DNA from 4 places in the Promicromonospora sp. NPDC050262 genome. Region 2 is predicted to be linked to each of the others. Evidence: predicted binding sites of a transcription regulator. Region 2 holds the regulator's gene; each other region holds the start of a gene.
What was found. The regulator HrcA, encoded in region 2, represses chaperone genes, less so after heat shock. The targets are predictions, from matches to a motif close to TTNGCACTCGNNNNNNNCGAGTGCNAA.
Positions count from the first base shown of each region.

Region 1: a site for HrcA is predicted at 1,707-1,733, ahead of groL (chaperonin GroEL). Genes of this name have one in related genera too.
Region 3: a site for HrcA is predicted at 2,027-2,053, ahead of groES (co-chaperone GroES). Genes of this name have one in related genera too.
Region 4: a site for HrcA is predicted at 1,870-1,896, ahead of AB0I29_RS25035 (FmdB family zinc ribbon protein). Genes of this name have one in related genera too.

Region 1 is NZ_JBFAKX010000006.1:241,539-244,742, reverse strand. Features, by position in the region: gene groL (chaperonin GroEL) at 1-1,559, opposite strand, end outside; gene AB0I29_RS12190 (NAD(P)/FAD-dependent oxidoreductase) at 1,764-3,204, opposite strand, start outside.
Region 2 is NZ_JBFAKX010000008.1:543-3,746, reverse strand. Features, by position in the region: gene AB0I29_RS13755 (AAA family ATPase) at 1-34, opposite strand, end outside; gene AB0I29_RS13750 (hypothetical protein) at 144-329, opposite strand; gene hrcA (heat-inducible transcriptional repressor HrcA) at 718-1,737, shown strand; gene dnaJ (molecular chaperone DnaJ) at 1,775-2,896, shown strand; gene AB0I29_RS13735 (16S rRNA (uracil(1498)-N(3))-methyltransferase) at 2,907-3,204, shown strand, end outside.
Region 3 is NZ_JBFAKX010000005.1:340,596-343,799, forward strand. Features, by position in the region: gene AB0I29_RS10840 (MerR family transcriptional regulator) at 1-889, opposite strand, end outside; gene AB0I29_RS10845 (WhiB family transcriptional regulator) at 1,081-1,368, shown strand; gene groES (co-chaperone GroES) at 1,550-1,846, opposite strand; gene AB0I29_RS10855 (class I SAM-dependent methyltransferase) at 2,180-3,204, shown strand, end outside.
Region 4 is NZ_JBFAKX010000024.1:51,613-54,816, forward strand. Features, by position in the region: gene AB0I29_RS25030 (penicillin acylase family protein) at 1-1,634, opposite strand, end outside; gene AB0I29_RS25035 (FmdB family zinc ribbon protein) at 1,955-2,305, shown strand; gene AB0I29_RS25040 (RcpC/CpaB family pilus assembly protein) at 2,438-3,196, shown strand.

The DNA of each region.
Region 1 (3,204 bases), on a different contig from region 2:
GCGACGACGGCCTCGGTGGTGAGGAACAGCGCGGCGATCGACGCGGCGTTCTGCAGCGCGGAACGGGTCACCTTGACCGGGTCGTTGACGCCCGCGGCGAGCAGGTCCTCGTACACGCCGGTCGCGGCGTTCAGGCCCTGGCCGGCGGGAAGGTTGCGCACCTTCTCCGCCACGACGCCGCCCTCGAGGCCGGCGTTCACGGCGATCTGCTTCAGCGGGGCGTCGATCGCGGCACGCACGATCGCGGCACCGGTCGCCTCGTCACCCTCGAGCTCGAGCTTGGCGAACGCGACGGCACCGGCCTGGATGAGGGCCACGCCACCACCGGCGACGATGCCCTCCTCGACGGCAGCCTTCGCGTTGCGGACGGCGTCCTCGATGCGGTGCTTGCGCTCCTTGAGCTCCACCTCGGTGGCCGCGCCGGCCTTGATGACGGCCACGCCGCCGGCCAGCTTGGCGAGGCGCTCCTGCAGCTTCTCGCGGTCGTAGTCCGAGTCGGACTTGTCGATCTCGCTGCGGATCTGGTTCACGCGACCGGCGATGAGGTCGGCGTCGCCGGCACCCTCGACGATCGTGGTCTCGTCCTTGGTGACGACGACCTTGCGCGCCTGGCCCAGCTCCTCGAGCGTGGCGTTCTCCAGCTTGAGGCCCACCGTCTCGGTGATGACCTGGCCACCGGTCAGGATCGCGATGTCCTGCAGCATGGCCTTGCGGCGGTCGCCGAAGCCCGGGGCCTTGACGGCGACGGACTTGAAGGTGCCACGGATCTTGTTCAGCACCAGGGTCGCCAGGGCCTCGCCCTCGACGTCCTCGGCGATGATGAGGAGCGACTTGCCCGACTTCATGACCTGGTCGAGCAGGGGCAGCATGTCCTTGACGTTCGAGATCTTCGACTCGACGATCAGGACGTACGGGTCCTCGAGCACGGCCTCCTGGCGCTCGGGGTCCGTCTCGAAGTAGCGGGCCAGGAAGCCCTTGTCGAAGCGCATGCCCTCGGTGAGCTCGAGCTCGAGACCGAAGGTGTTCGACTCCTCGACGGTGATGACGCCTTCCTTGCCCACCTTGTCGAGGGCCTCGGCGATGAGCTCGCCGATCGCCGGGTCGCCGGCCGAGATGGCGGCCGTGGCAGCGATCTCTTCCTTGGTCTCGATCTCCTTGGCGGCGTTCAGCAGCTGCTCGGTGACGGCCTCGGTGGCCTTCTCGATGCCGCGCTTGACGGCGATCGGGTTGGCACCGGCGGCAACGACACGCAGGCCCTCCTTCACGAGCGCCTGGGCGAGCACGGTGGCGGTGGTGGTGCCGTCACCCGCGACGTCGTCCGTCTTCTTGGCGACCTCCTTGACGAGCTCCGCGCCGATCCGCTCGTAGGGGTCCTCGAGCTCGATCTCCTTGGCGATGGAGACACCGTCGTTGGTGATCGTGGGGGCGCCCCACTTCTTGTCCAGGACGACGTTGCGGCCCTTCGGGCCGAGCGTGACCTTCACCGTGTCGGCGAGCTGGTTGAGCCCGCGCTCCATGCTCCGACGAGCAACCTCGTCGAAAGCGATGATCTTGGCCATGGGGATGAATCCTCCGCTGGTGGCTTGTCCAGGCCGGCCGGTGCCCGCGACGGACGGCAACCGCCTCGACGACCATGTCTCGCCGCGGCAGGAGGCCTCACCATTCGACCCTGCTGTCACTCTCCAACGGAGAGTGCTAAGACATTATTGGCACTCGGACCTTGAGAGTGCAAGGCGCGTACACCGCGGGCGAACGCGGGGCGCCTACCCCGGCGCCAGCCCCGGCACGTGACGGACGTCGAACTCCCGCACCAGCGCCCGGCGCGCGGCGTGCCAGCCGCCCATGCCGTGCACGCCCGGCCCCGGCGGGGTCGACGCCGAGCAGAGGTACACCCCCTCGGCGACCTGGTACGGGTCGGGGGCGAGGGTCGGCCGCGCGATCATCTGCCACATGCTCGCTGCGCCCGCGGAGATGTCGCCGCCCGGGTAGTTCTGGTTGTGGCGCTGCATCTGGTCGGCGGGGATGCACCGCGCGCCGACGACGACGTCGCGGAAGCCGGGCGCGAAGCGCTCGATCTGCCGCGTGACCGCCTCGGTGACGTCGTGCGTCGAGCCGGCGGGCACGTGGGCGTAGGTCCACAGCGGCCGCGTGGCGCCCCGCACCCGGCCGGGATCGGCGACACCCGGGTCGCTGAGCAGGACCATCGGATGGTCGGGATGCACCCCGTGCGCGACGGCGTCCTCCGCGATCACCATCTCCGCGCGGGACCCGCCCACGTGCACGGTCGACGCGCGCCCGACGTCGGGCACCGACCAAGGGACCGGGCCCGACAGGACGAAGTCGACCTTGGCGGCCGCGTTGCCGTACCGGAACCTGCGCAGGGCGGCACGGCGCGGCGCCCGGATCCGGTCCGCCAGGACCTGCAGCACCGTGGTCGGCGTGGTGTCGAAGAGGACGGCGCGCGCGGGCGGGAGGTCGTGCCAGTCGTCGACCCGGCGGCCGGTCTCGACGGTGCCGCCGTGCGCCCGGAGGTCGCGGACCAGGGCGTCGGTGATGGCCTGCGAACCGCCCACCGGCACGGCCCAGCCGCCGTCGGCGTGCGCGAGGGCCGCGAGGAGCAGGGCCGTACCCGCCCCCGCGTACGACGGTTGCGGCGTGATGGCGTGCGCCGCGACGCCGGTGAGCAGGGCCTTCGCCTCCTCGGTGAGGAACCGTCGCTCCCAGCGCGGTCCGCCCTGCTCGAGGAGCGCCGCACCGAACCGCAGGCCGGGCCGGACCAGGGAGGCCAGGCCCCAGGTCTCCGACGCGTGCGCGCCGTGGTCGCGCACGCCCTCCAGCATGCCGCGCACGGTCCTCTTGTCCCCCAGCGCGAGCGCGGTCACCTGCCGCCAGCTCTCGGCGAGCGGTCCGAGCAGGTCACGCCAGGCATCGCCGTCCGCCCCGAGGCCGTCGGCCGTGCGGGCCAGGTCACGCCACGCGATGCCCGCGCGGTCGCCGCCGAGCGGCTGGGCGTAGGCGGCCTCGGGCGCGACGAGCTCGACGCCGTGCGCCGGCAGGTCGAAGGCCCGGAAGAACGGCGAGGCCCAGGCCATGGGGTGCACGGCGGAGCAGAGGTCGAAGAGCAGGTCGTCGGCGAGCTCCGGGACGGGGAGCGTGCGCGCGCCGCCGCCGACCGTGGGCTGGGCCTCCAGGACCCGGACCCCC
Region 2 (3,204 bases):
CTCGGCCCACCAGGCGGGCACGGGGGACCGGCATGGGCTCATCGTTCCATGCCGGTCCGTGGTCGTTCCGTCCTTTTCCGTCGGCCTGCCCGCTGCTTCCATGGGCCTGCCCGCCGCCCGGCACGGTCACCCTCCCCGCGGGATCAGGCGACGCGCGGCCGGACGGCGTCGGCCGCCTTGGCACGGGCACCACGCTCGGCGGTGCGCTGCGCGGCGGCCTGGCGGCGAGCCGCGTCCTTCTGCTCCCGGGCCACGCGGGCCCGCTCGTTGCGCTGGTCGAGCTCCCGCTCGTTGCGGCGGTACTCGGCGTAGTCCGAAAAACCGAACATGGTGGTTCCTCCCGGTGTCACCGCCGGCCCCTCGCCGGCGGTGATTCCAGGTTCGTCTGTGAGGTACGTCGCGCGGATCGGGCGGTCGCCGCATCTTTCGCGATGGGTTCGCGGTGCGGGGTGGGCGCGCCTAAGGCATCGCCCTATGCTCGGTGCTCAGCCCTCGGCGAACGGTAAGACCTGCAGGTCAGCCGCGTGTTCGACGGGGTGGGACGGCGCGGCCGGCCCGGGTGCGCGCGGAGCGCGGCGGGTCGGGGACCCGGCGGGTGGCGCGCGCCGCGTAGGATTGGCACTCGGTTGGTGAGAGTGCTGGAAGGCAGTGTCGGTGAGCGGGCCGGAACCCGGGCGCACGTCCCGGACGTTCTACCTGGGGACGGAGGTGAGCGCGGTGAGCGAGGAACGCAGACTCGATGTCCTGCGGGCCATCGTGGAGGACTATGTCCGCACACGGGAGCCCGTCGGTTCGCGCATCCTCACGGAGCGCCACCAGCTCGGCGTCTCCCCGGCCACGGTCCGCAACGACATGGCCGCCCTGGAGGAGGCCGGGCTCATCGCCCAGCCGCACACCTCGGCGGGGCGCATCCCCACCGACAAGGGCTACCGCCTCTTCGTGGACCAGCTCGCCGAGGTGCGGCCCCTGTCCGTCCCGCAGAAGCGGGCCATCGAGACCTTCCTCTCCGAGGCGGTCGACCTGGACGACGTCGTGGCCCGCGCCGGGCGGCTCATCGCCCAGCTCACCGGCCAGGTCGCCGTGGTGCAGTACCCGTCGCTGCGCCGGTCCGGGCTGCGGCACCTGGAGCTCGTGCCGACGGCCGAGGGGCGGCTCCTCGTCGTCGTCATCACGGACACGGGCCGGGTGGAGCAGCGCTTCCTCGACGTGCCGGTCGACCTGGACGACGGCACGCTCGGCGAGCTGCGCGCCCGCCTGAACGCGGCGACCGCCGGTCGCCGGCTCGCCGACATCGGTGACGCGTTCGCCGGGGTCGCCGAGGCGATGCCGGCCGAGCACCGCCCGCTGGCGACGGCCGTGGCCGAGGTGGTCACCGCGGCGCTCGCCGAGGAGAGCGAGGAGCGGATCGTGCTGACCGGCCAGGCCAACCTGGCGCGGTCCGGCATGCGGTTCGAGCAGGGCCTGCGGCCCGTCCTGGAGGCGCTCGAGGAGCAGGTCGTCCTGCTCGGCCTCCTCACCGACATGACCGACGACGCCAAGGTGGCGGTGAGCATCGGGCACGAGAACCGGCTGGCGGGACTGGCGGAGACCTCCGTCGTCACGTCCGGCTACGGCTCGTCCGACGGCGACACCGTCGCGATCCTGAGCTCGATCGGCCCCACCCGTATGGACTATCCGGGCACCATCGCCGCGGTCCGCGCCGTCGCGCGCTACCTGTCGCGAGTGCTGCCCGGCTGACCCGAACTTCCACAAACCTCCCCACAAAGAGAGACCTGTGACCGACTACTACGAGATTCTCGGTGTTCCGCGCGACGCATCGCCCGAGCAGATCAAGAAGGCATACCGCAAGCTGGCCCGCGAGCTGCACCCGGACGTGGCCGGCGACGCGGGCGAGGACCGGTTCAAGGACGTCGCGCGCGCGTACGAGGTGCTGTCCAACCCCGACAAGCGCCAGCAGTACGACATGGGCGTCGACCCGACGTCGCCCGGCGGCGGCGCGGGCGGCGGGTTCGGCGCCGGGTTCGGGTTCCAGGACATCTTCGAGACCTTCTTCGGCGGCGGGCAGCCGACCGGCCCGGTCCCGCGCGCTCGGCGCGGCAACGACGCGCTCGTGCGCCTCGACCTCGACCTCGCCGAGGCCGTCTTCGGCGCCAAGCGTGAGATCCAGGTCGACACCGCGGTGGTCTGCAACACCTGCGGCGGCGACGGCGCGCGGCCGGGCACCCACGCCCGCACCTGTGACGTCTGCCAGGGCCGCGGCTCCGTGCAGCGGGTCGCCCGCTCGTTCCTCGGCCAGGTCATGACCAACCAGCCGTGCTCCGCCTGCGGTGGCTTCGGCACCGTGATCCCCGAGCCCTGCACCGACTGCTCCGGCGAGGGCCGCGTGCGCTCGCGGCGCACCGTCGCGGTGAACGTGCCCGCCGGCGTCGACACCGGCACGCGCATCAAGCTCTCCGCGCAGGGCGAGGTCGGCCCCGGCGGCGGCCCCGCCGGCGACCTGTACGTGGAGATCCGGGAGCGCGCGCACGACACGTTCGTGCGGCGCGGCGACGAGCTGCACTGCACCCTCCAGGTGCCGATGACGGCGGCCGCGCTCGGTACCGTGCTCGAGCTCGACACGCTGGACGGCCTGCAGGAGATCGACCTGCGCCCGGGCACGCAGCCCGGCCAGGTCATGACGCTCAAGGGCCTCGGCGTGGGGCACCTGCACTCCAACGGGCGCGGCGACCTGAACGTGCACATCGAGGTCCAGGTCCCCACGAGCCTTGACGAGGAGCAGACCGCGCTGATGCAGCAGCTCGCGGCGCTGCGCGGCGAGGAGCGGCCCGAGCCGCGGCTCGCGACGGTCCAGGGCGGCGTCTTCTCGCGCCTGCGCGACAAGCTCAGTGGGCGCTGACCGCGCACCCATGAGCGCGCCAGTCTTTCTCGCCGAGGCGTCCGCCACCCACCCGCTGTCCGGGTACGGCCCAGGCGCGCTGTACGTGCTCGACGGCGCCGAGGGCCGGCACGCCGGCGTGGTCCAGCGGCGCGGGCCGGGGGAGCGGATCGACGTGGTCGACGGCGCCGGCGTGCGCCTGCGGACCGTCGTCGAGGCCGTGCACGGCGCCGAGGTGCACCTGCGCGTCGAGCAGGCCGTCGTGGAGCCCGTGCCCGACGTCGTCGTGACGCTCGTCCAGGCCCTCGCCAAGGGCGACCGCGACGAGA
Region 3 (3,204 bases), on a different contig from region 2:
TCCGGCTCGGGTGGTTGGCCGGCGGGCCGCCCGCCTCCACCATGACCCGCTCGAACTCCTCGATGTAGTTGCGCAGCGCGCGCAGCGCAGCCGTCGCGAGCACCACCTCGGGCATCTCGCCGGGACCGGCCAGGACCGTCCGCTCGGACAGCCGGAGCCAGGCGGGCTCGACGAGCTCGGTCCACCAGACGGCCGGGTCGCCGTCCGGGCCGAGCACGAGGAGGTTGTCGCAGGCGGTCCGGCTGTACGCCAGAGCGGCGTCGACCAGGGCGGACACCCGGCCCGACGTCGGCGCCGGGGAGGCCGCGGACCGCGGCCCGCCGGCCGCTGCCGGGGCGCCACCGCCCGTCGCGCCACCGGGCAGGGCCCGCAGGCGCGCACGGCCGCGAGGCTCCTCGGAGCGCTCACGACCGGACGGCGGGGCGGGGTCGTCGGCCTCGTCCCCGGAGGTGGACGGCGTCGCGTCCGCCGGATCGGCCTCTCCCTCGGCGTCGGCCGGGGCCTCGACCGTGCCGACGAACTGCTCCGAGAAGTCCTGCTCGTCGCCGTCCGCCCCGCCCTCGACCTGGACCGCGGGCAGCGCCGGGGCGGTGCGCGTGGCGACCTCGAGCTCCGCGTCCCCTGCCTCGACGGCGGCGCGAGCGGCGTCCACCGGCGCCACGCCCTCGAGGGTCAGGCGGCGCATCACCAGGAGCCGGGCGACGTCGTCCGGCGTGTAGCGGCGGTGCGATCCTGCGGTGCGGCCCGAGGGACCGAGGCCGTATCGGCGGTCCCACGTGCGCAGGGTCGCGGGAGCGACCCCGAGGCGGCGGGCAACGGCAGCGACAGCCAGTCCGGGGCTGGATGCACGTGACCCGCCCGAGTTCTGGGCGGGTCGCGAAGAAGTCATGGACTCGATTCTGCCGACCTGGCCCTCTCCGCGCCACTGCGAAACCCGGCGTGCCGCCGATCTCGGTGGATTTCGGTTCACAATCATACAAATCCGGTCAGTGTCGACCTGCTTCTCGCTGACCCGATTCGAACCCGATGACGCGAAACTGCCCCTTGAACAACTTCTGCACAACTTGTAGGTTGTTCGCCATGACGGAGATCTCGAGGCTTCCCGGTCCGGTGATGGAACTGTGGGAATGGCAGTACCAGGGCGCGTGCCGCGACGCGGACGACACCCTCTTCTTCCACCCCGAGGGTGAGCGTGGCTCGACCCGCCGGCGGCGCGCCGAGGCCGCCAAGGCGATCTGCCGCTCCTGCCCCGTGATGATGCAGTGCCGCGAGCAGTCGCTCCGCGTGCGCGAGCCGTACGGCGTGTGGGGCGGGCTCAGCGAGGACGAGCGGTCGGCGATCCTCGCCGGCAAGTCCGTCTCCGCCTGACCCTGGGTGCACAACTTCTGACGCTTGAGGCGTGACGCGCTTCTGCCGCACGCCCTGTTGAAAACCTGCCCACTTCGACGCCGAAGCGGTAGGACAGCAACGACCACAACGGTCTCCGGACAAGACGAAGGCCCCGCACCGGTCCGGTGCGGGGCCTTCGTCTATCTGGCGCGGGCTGGGATCAGCCCACGACCACCGCGAGGACGTCGCGGGTCGAGAGCACCAGGTACTCCTCGCCCGCGTACTTGACCTCGGTGCCGCCGTACTTGGAGTAGATCACCTTGTCACCGACGGCGACGTCCAGCGGCACACGGTTGCCGTTGTCGTCGATGCGGCCCTGGCCAACGGCCAGAACCTCGCCCTCCTGGGGCTTCTCCTTGGCGGTGTCCGGGATGACCAGGCCGGAAGCGGTCGTGGTCTCGGCTTCGAGAGCCTTGACGACGATCCGGTCCTCGAGCGGCTTGATGGGGACCGACACGTCGGACCTCCTCTTTCGTGAGCGGATCGAGTGATCAGCTGCGTGGTTGACTGAGTGGCTCGAACGTTCGACGGTCCGCCGTCGTCGCGGGTGCCGGCGGGCACGAACGTCTGGGTCCTCCGCCGAGGGCCCCGACTACCGGGATCCGCGGCGATGAACAACCCCAAATCTAGGTCGGCACTAGCACTCGGTCAAGGCGAGTGCCAATCGGGTGGACCACCTCACACGCCCGGCGCGCGACGCGCCGTCCGCACTTCGAGATCTCGCCATCTCTACGAAAAGGTTGCGTACAGCCACTCGTCATGACCTGGACAAACGTGGAAAGATCTTCCCATGGATGCGGCGATTCTGAGCAAACTCCTCAGCCCCGACGGCTGGGCCCTGCTTGCGGCTCTTCCGCCGTACGACGAGCGCGACGCGATGAAGACCGTGACCACCCTGCGCTCCCAGGGCGTCGCGGCGGACCTCGCGGCCGCCGTGGTCACCCAGTCCCGCCTGCGTGCCCGCGCGCGGGCCAAGTTCGGTGACTTCGCCGACGGGATGCTCTTCACCGCGGACGGTCTGGAGCAGGCCACGCGGCTCGTCGTCGCGGCGCTGCACGCCCGACGGTACCTCGAGGCGGGCGTGACCACCCTCGCCGACCTCACCTGCGGCATCGGCGCCGACTCCCTCGCGTTCGCCGGAACGGGGCTGCGCGTCGTCGCGACCGACCTCGACGAGTGCACGGCCGCCATCGCGCGGTGGAACCTGCGCCACTTCCCCGAGGCGGAGGTGCGGCACGCCGACGGTCTGACGCTCGACCTGCGCGCCGAGGGCATCGACGCCGTGTACGCCGATCCCGCCCGGCGCGTGCGCGGCGGCGGGGGCGGCCGCAGCAGCCGCATCTTCGACCCGCGCGCCTACGAGCCCCCGCTCGACTCCGTCTGGGCGCTGCGGGAGTCGGTGCCGGCCGTCGGCATCAAAGTGGGTCCGGGCATCGCGCACGACGGGCTGCCCGACGACGCCGAGACGCAGTGGGTCTCCGTCAACGGCGACGTGGTCGAGGCCGGGCTCTGGTTCGGCCCGCTCGCGCCCGACGGCCCCGGCCGCTCGGCGCTCGTGCTGCGCACGTTCACCGACGACGACGGCAAGGAGCACACCCTCAGCCGCACCCTGCGCGGCGACGGCACGCAGCCGGACGTCGGCGGCGTCGGGCAATACCTCTACGAGCCCGACGGCGCGGTCATCCGCGCCGGGCTCGTGGGCGAGGCGGCCGCCGAGCTGGGCGGACGCCTCGTCGACCCGACCATCGCGTACGTCACCACCGACGACCCCGCCGCGCTTCCGCCGGCGCGGCCCGCCGAGGCCGCCGGGGTGCA
Region 4 (3,204 bases), on a different contig from region 2:
GGCAGCACCGCCTGGTTCGCCGCGACGACGAAGCCTTCCTTCGGGTCCACGACGCCGGGCATCTGCGCCGGGTCGACGTAGCCGGTCCAGTCGTAGCGGGCGTCCCAGCCGGGACGCGGCCAGGTGCCGTCCGACTCGACAGCGCCGGGCACGCTCGCGCGCACCGGGATCTTGCCCGGCGCCTGGTAGCCGATGTGCCCGTCCGTCGTGGCGAACACGATGTTCTGGGCGGGGACCTCGAACTTCGCGGCCGCCGCCTTCATGTCCGCGGGGGTCTTGGCGCGGTTCATCTCGAACACGGCGTCCGCGGTGTGTCCCGGCTGGAGCGCGGTCCACTGGAGCGAGATCTCGTACTGGCCCAGCTCGGTGCCGGTCTCCGTGGGCGAGCCGCGCACCGCGTCCATCTCCTTCTCGTCCATCACGGACGAGACGATCGGGCCGTGCACGGTGCGCCGGACCTCCAGGTCGACCGGGCTGCCGCCGTCGACCCGGATCACCTCCGTCTCCTTCTCCATCGGGACCCACTCGTCCGCGCCACGCAGGTACGTGTCGTTGCGGACGCGCTCGATGAAGAAGTCGGTGACGTCGGCGCCCATGTTGGTCAGGCCCCAGGAGATGTCGGCGTTGTGGCCGATGATCACGCCCGGGAAGCCGGAGAACGAGAAGCCGGCCACGTCGTACGGGCACTCCGGGCCCACCTGGTTGCAGTGCAGGCCGACCTGTGCCCAGATGCCGGGGGCGGCGAGGTCGAGGTGCGGGTCGTTGGCCAGCAGCGGCTTGCCCGACTCCGTGTACTGCCCCGAGACCACCCACGAGTTGGAGCCGGTGCCCTCGCCGCGCGCGATCTGCACGGGCACGGCGTCGAGCGCCTTCTGCGCCGACTCGAGGGCGTCGGCGAGGTTCGCGCTCTGGTAGACGTCCTTGGTGGCCGACGCCGTCTCGGTACCCGCCGGGACGTTCGCCTGCGCGCCCGCCTCGGCGGGGTCGAGGATCGGCGCGTTGCCGGTGCCGGAGTAGGCCGGGAACAGCTCGGCCACGCGCGAGGCGTCGTCGAGGGTGCTGAAGGCCAGGGCCCGGTCGAGCTCGTCGTCGTAGTTGCCGCGCAGGTCCCAGGCCATGGCCTTGAGCCAGGCCAGCGAGTCGATCGGGTCCCACGGCTCCGGCTCGTTCACCTCGACGCTGACGTCGAGCACCGTGTACTCCACGGCCGTCTCGCCGGGGCTGCGGTTCTCGAGGTAGGCGTTCACGCCGTCCGCGTAGGCCTGGAGGTACTGCCGGGTCTCGTCGTCGAGGATGTTGAACTCCTCCTCGGCGACGTGCCGCCAGCCGAAGGTGCGCGTGACCATGTCGGCCTGGATCGCGTCCTCGTTGTTGCCGACCAGCTCGGCCAGGCGGCCAGCGGTCACGTGGCGGCGGTAGTCCATCTCGAAGAAGCGGTCCTGCGCGTGCACGTAGCCCTGCGCGCGGAACAGGTCCTCGGCGGTGTCCGCGTAGATCTGCGGTACGCCCTGGGCGTCGCGGCTCACGCGCACGTCCGCGCTCAGCCCCTCGACCTGCACCTCCCCGGAGGTCTCCGGCAGCGGACGGCGGGCGGTGAGCCACCCGAAGGTCGTCACGGCGACCAGCGCCAGCAGGACGACGACCGTGGTTCCGACCAGGAACTGGCGGACACGGGTGGTGCGAGTCCGACGGCGCTTGGCGGGCCGTGCACCGGTGGACGGGGCTTTTTCGACGGGCTCTACAGGCTCTGCGGGAGTGGTCGCGGACACGCAGTGGAGACTACCGTCCGCCCCAGGGCTTGGGTGAACGCGCTTGGGTGAACAGCCTCGGGAGATCCTGGGACTATCCCCCGCCGCTCGACCGTTACTATTGGCACTCGGAAACCCCGAGTGCCAGGCGACGGTCCTGTGAGCGCGCGACGCCCCGGCCGCCCTGACGTCCCAGAGGAGTGCACGTGCCCACCTACGCGTACCGGTGTGCCGACTGCGGCCACGCGTTCGACATCCACCAGGAGTTCACCGACGAGTCGCTGACCGTCTGCCCGGAGTGCCAGGGCAACCTGCGCAAGGTGTTCAGCTCCGTGGGCGTCACGTTCAAGGGTTCCGGCTTCTACCGCACCGACTCGCGGAGCACGTCGACGAGCAGCACGGTGAAGGCGGGCAAGTCGGAGTCTTCGTCCTCGTCGGGCTCGTCGTCCTCGGGCTCGGGTGACTCCGGGTCCTCCTCGGGCTCGTCGGCGAGCTCGTCCAGCTCCTCGTCCACCGGGTCGAGCGGGTCGAGCACGTCGAAGGCCGCCTCGTCCTGAGGTGATCGACCGGCACGCCTGACGAGTTTGCAGGCGCACGAGCCCGACCACAGGCACGGTTTTCACGCCTTCGTGCACACGTTGCCCGACGGCGGCTCCGTGTCGCCGCGCCGCCTGTCTAACGTCGGCGGCATGGGACTTCTCGACACGCTCGCCGAGCCGGCCGCACGTCACGGCGCACCGCGCGGCTCCGGACCGCGCGGATCCGGACCGCGCACGCCCTGGAGCAGGCTCGGTTCGCCGGCGTCCCGTCGGGCACGGCGCATCCTGTGGCGCTGGCGGTTCGCCCTCGCCGCCGCCCTGTTCGGCCTCGCCGCCACTCTGGCGGTCCACCTGCTGCGCCCGCCGCCACCCCCGACGGTCGACGTCGCCGTCACCGCCCGCCCCGTCGCAGCCGGAACCCAGCTGACCAGGGAAGACGTCGCAGTGCGCGCCGTCGCGGCCGACCTCGCTCCGCCCGGCGTCCTGCACTCGGTGCGGGAGCTGCTGGGCCGCGCCGCCGTGGTCGGGCTGCCGGAGGGTGCTCCGCTGCACGCCACCCTCGTGTCCGACGACGGCGTCTCCGCCGCCGCCCCGCGCGGCACGGTGGTGGTGCCGGTCCGCCTGTCCGACGACGCCGTGGCCGCCCTGCTGCGTCCGGGCGACCGCGTGGACCTGCTCGCCGGGACGACGTCGGGCAGCGAGCCGGACGGCGAGCCCCGATACCTCGCCCGGGGCGCACGCGTGCTGCCCGTACCCGCCGGGCGCGAGCCGAAGGACACCGGCGGGCTGCTCGGCCCCGTGTCGGACGGCGAGGGGCCGGTCACGCTCGTCGCGGTGACACCGGAGGAGGCTCCGGAGCTGTCGGCGGTCTCCGGCTGGGGCTCGGTGACGGCGGTGCTGGTGCCGTAGACGAACCC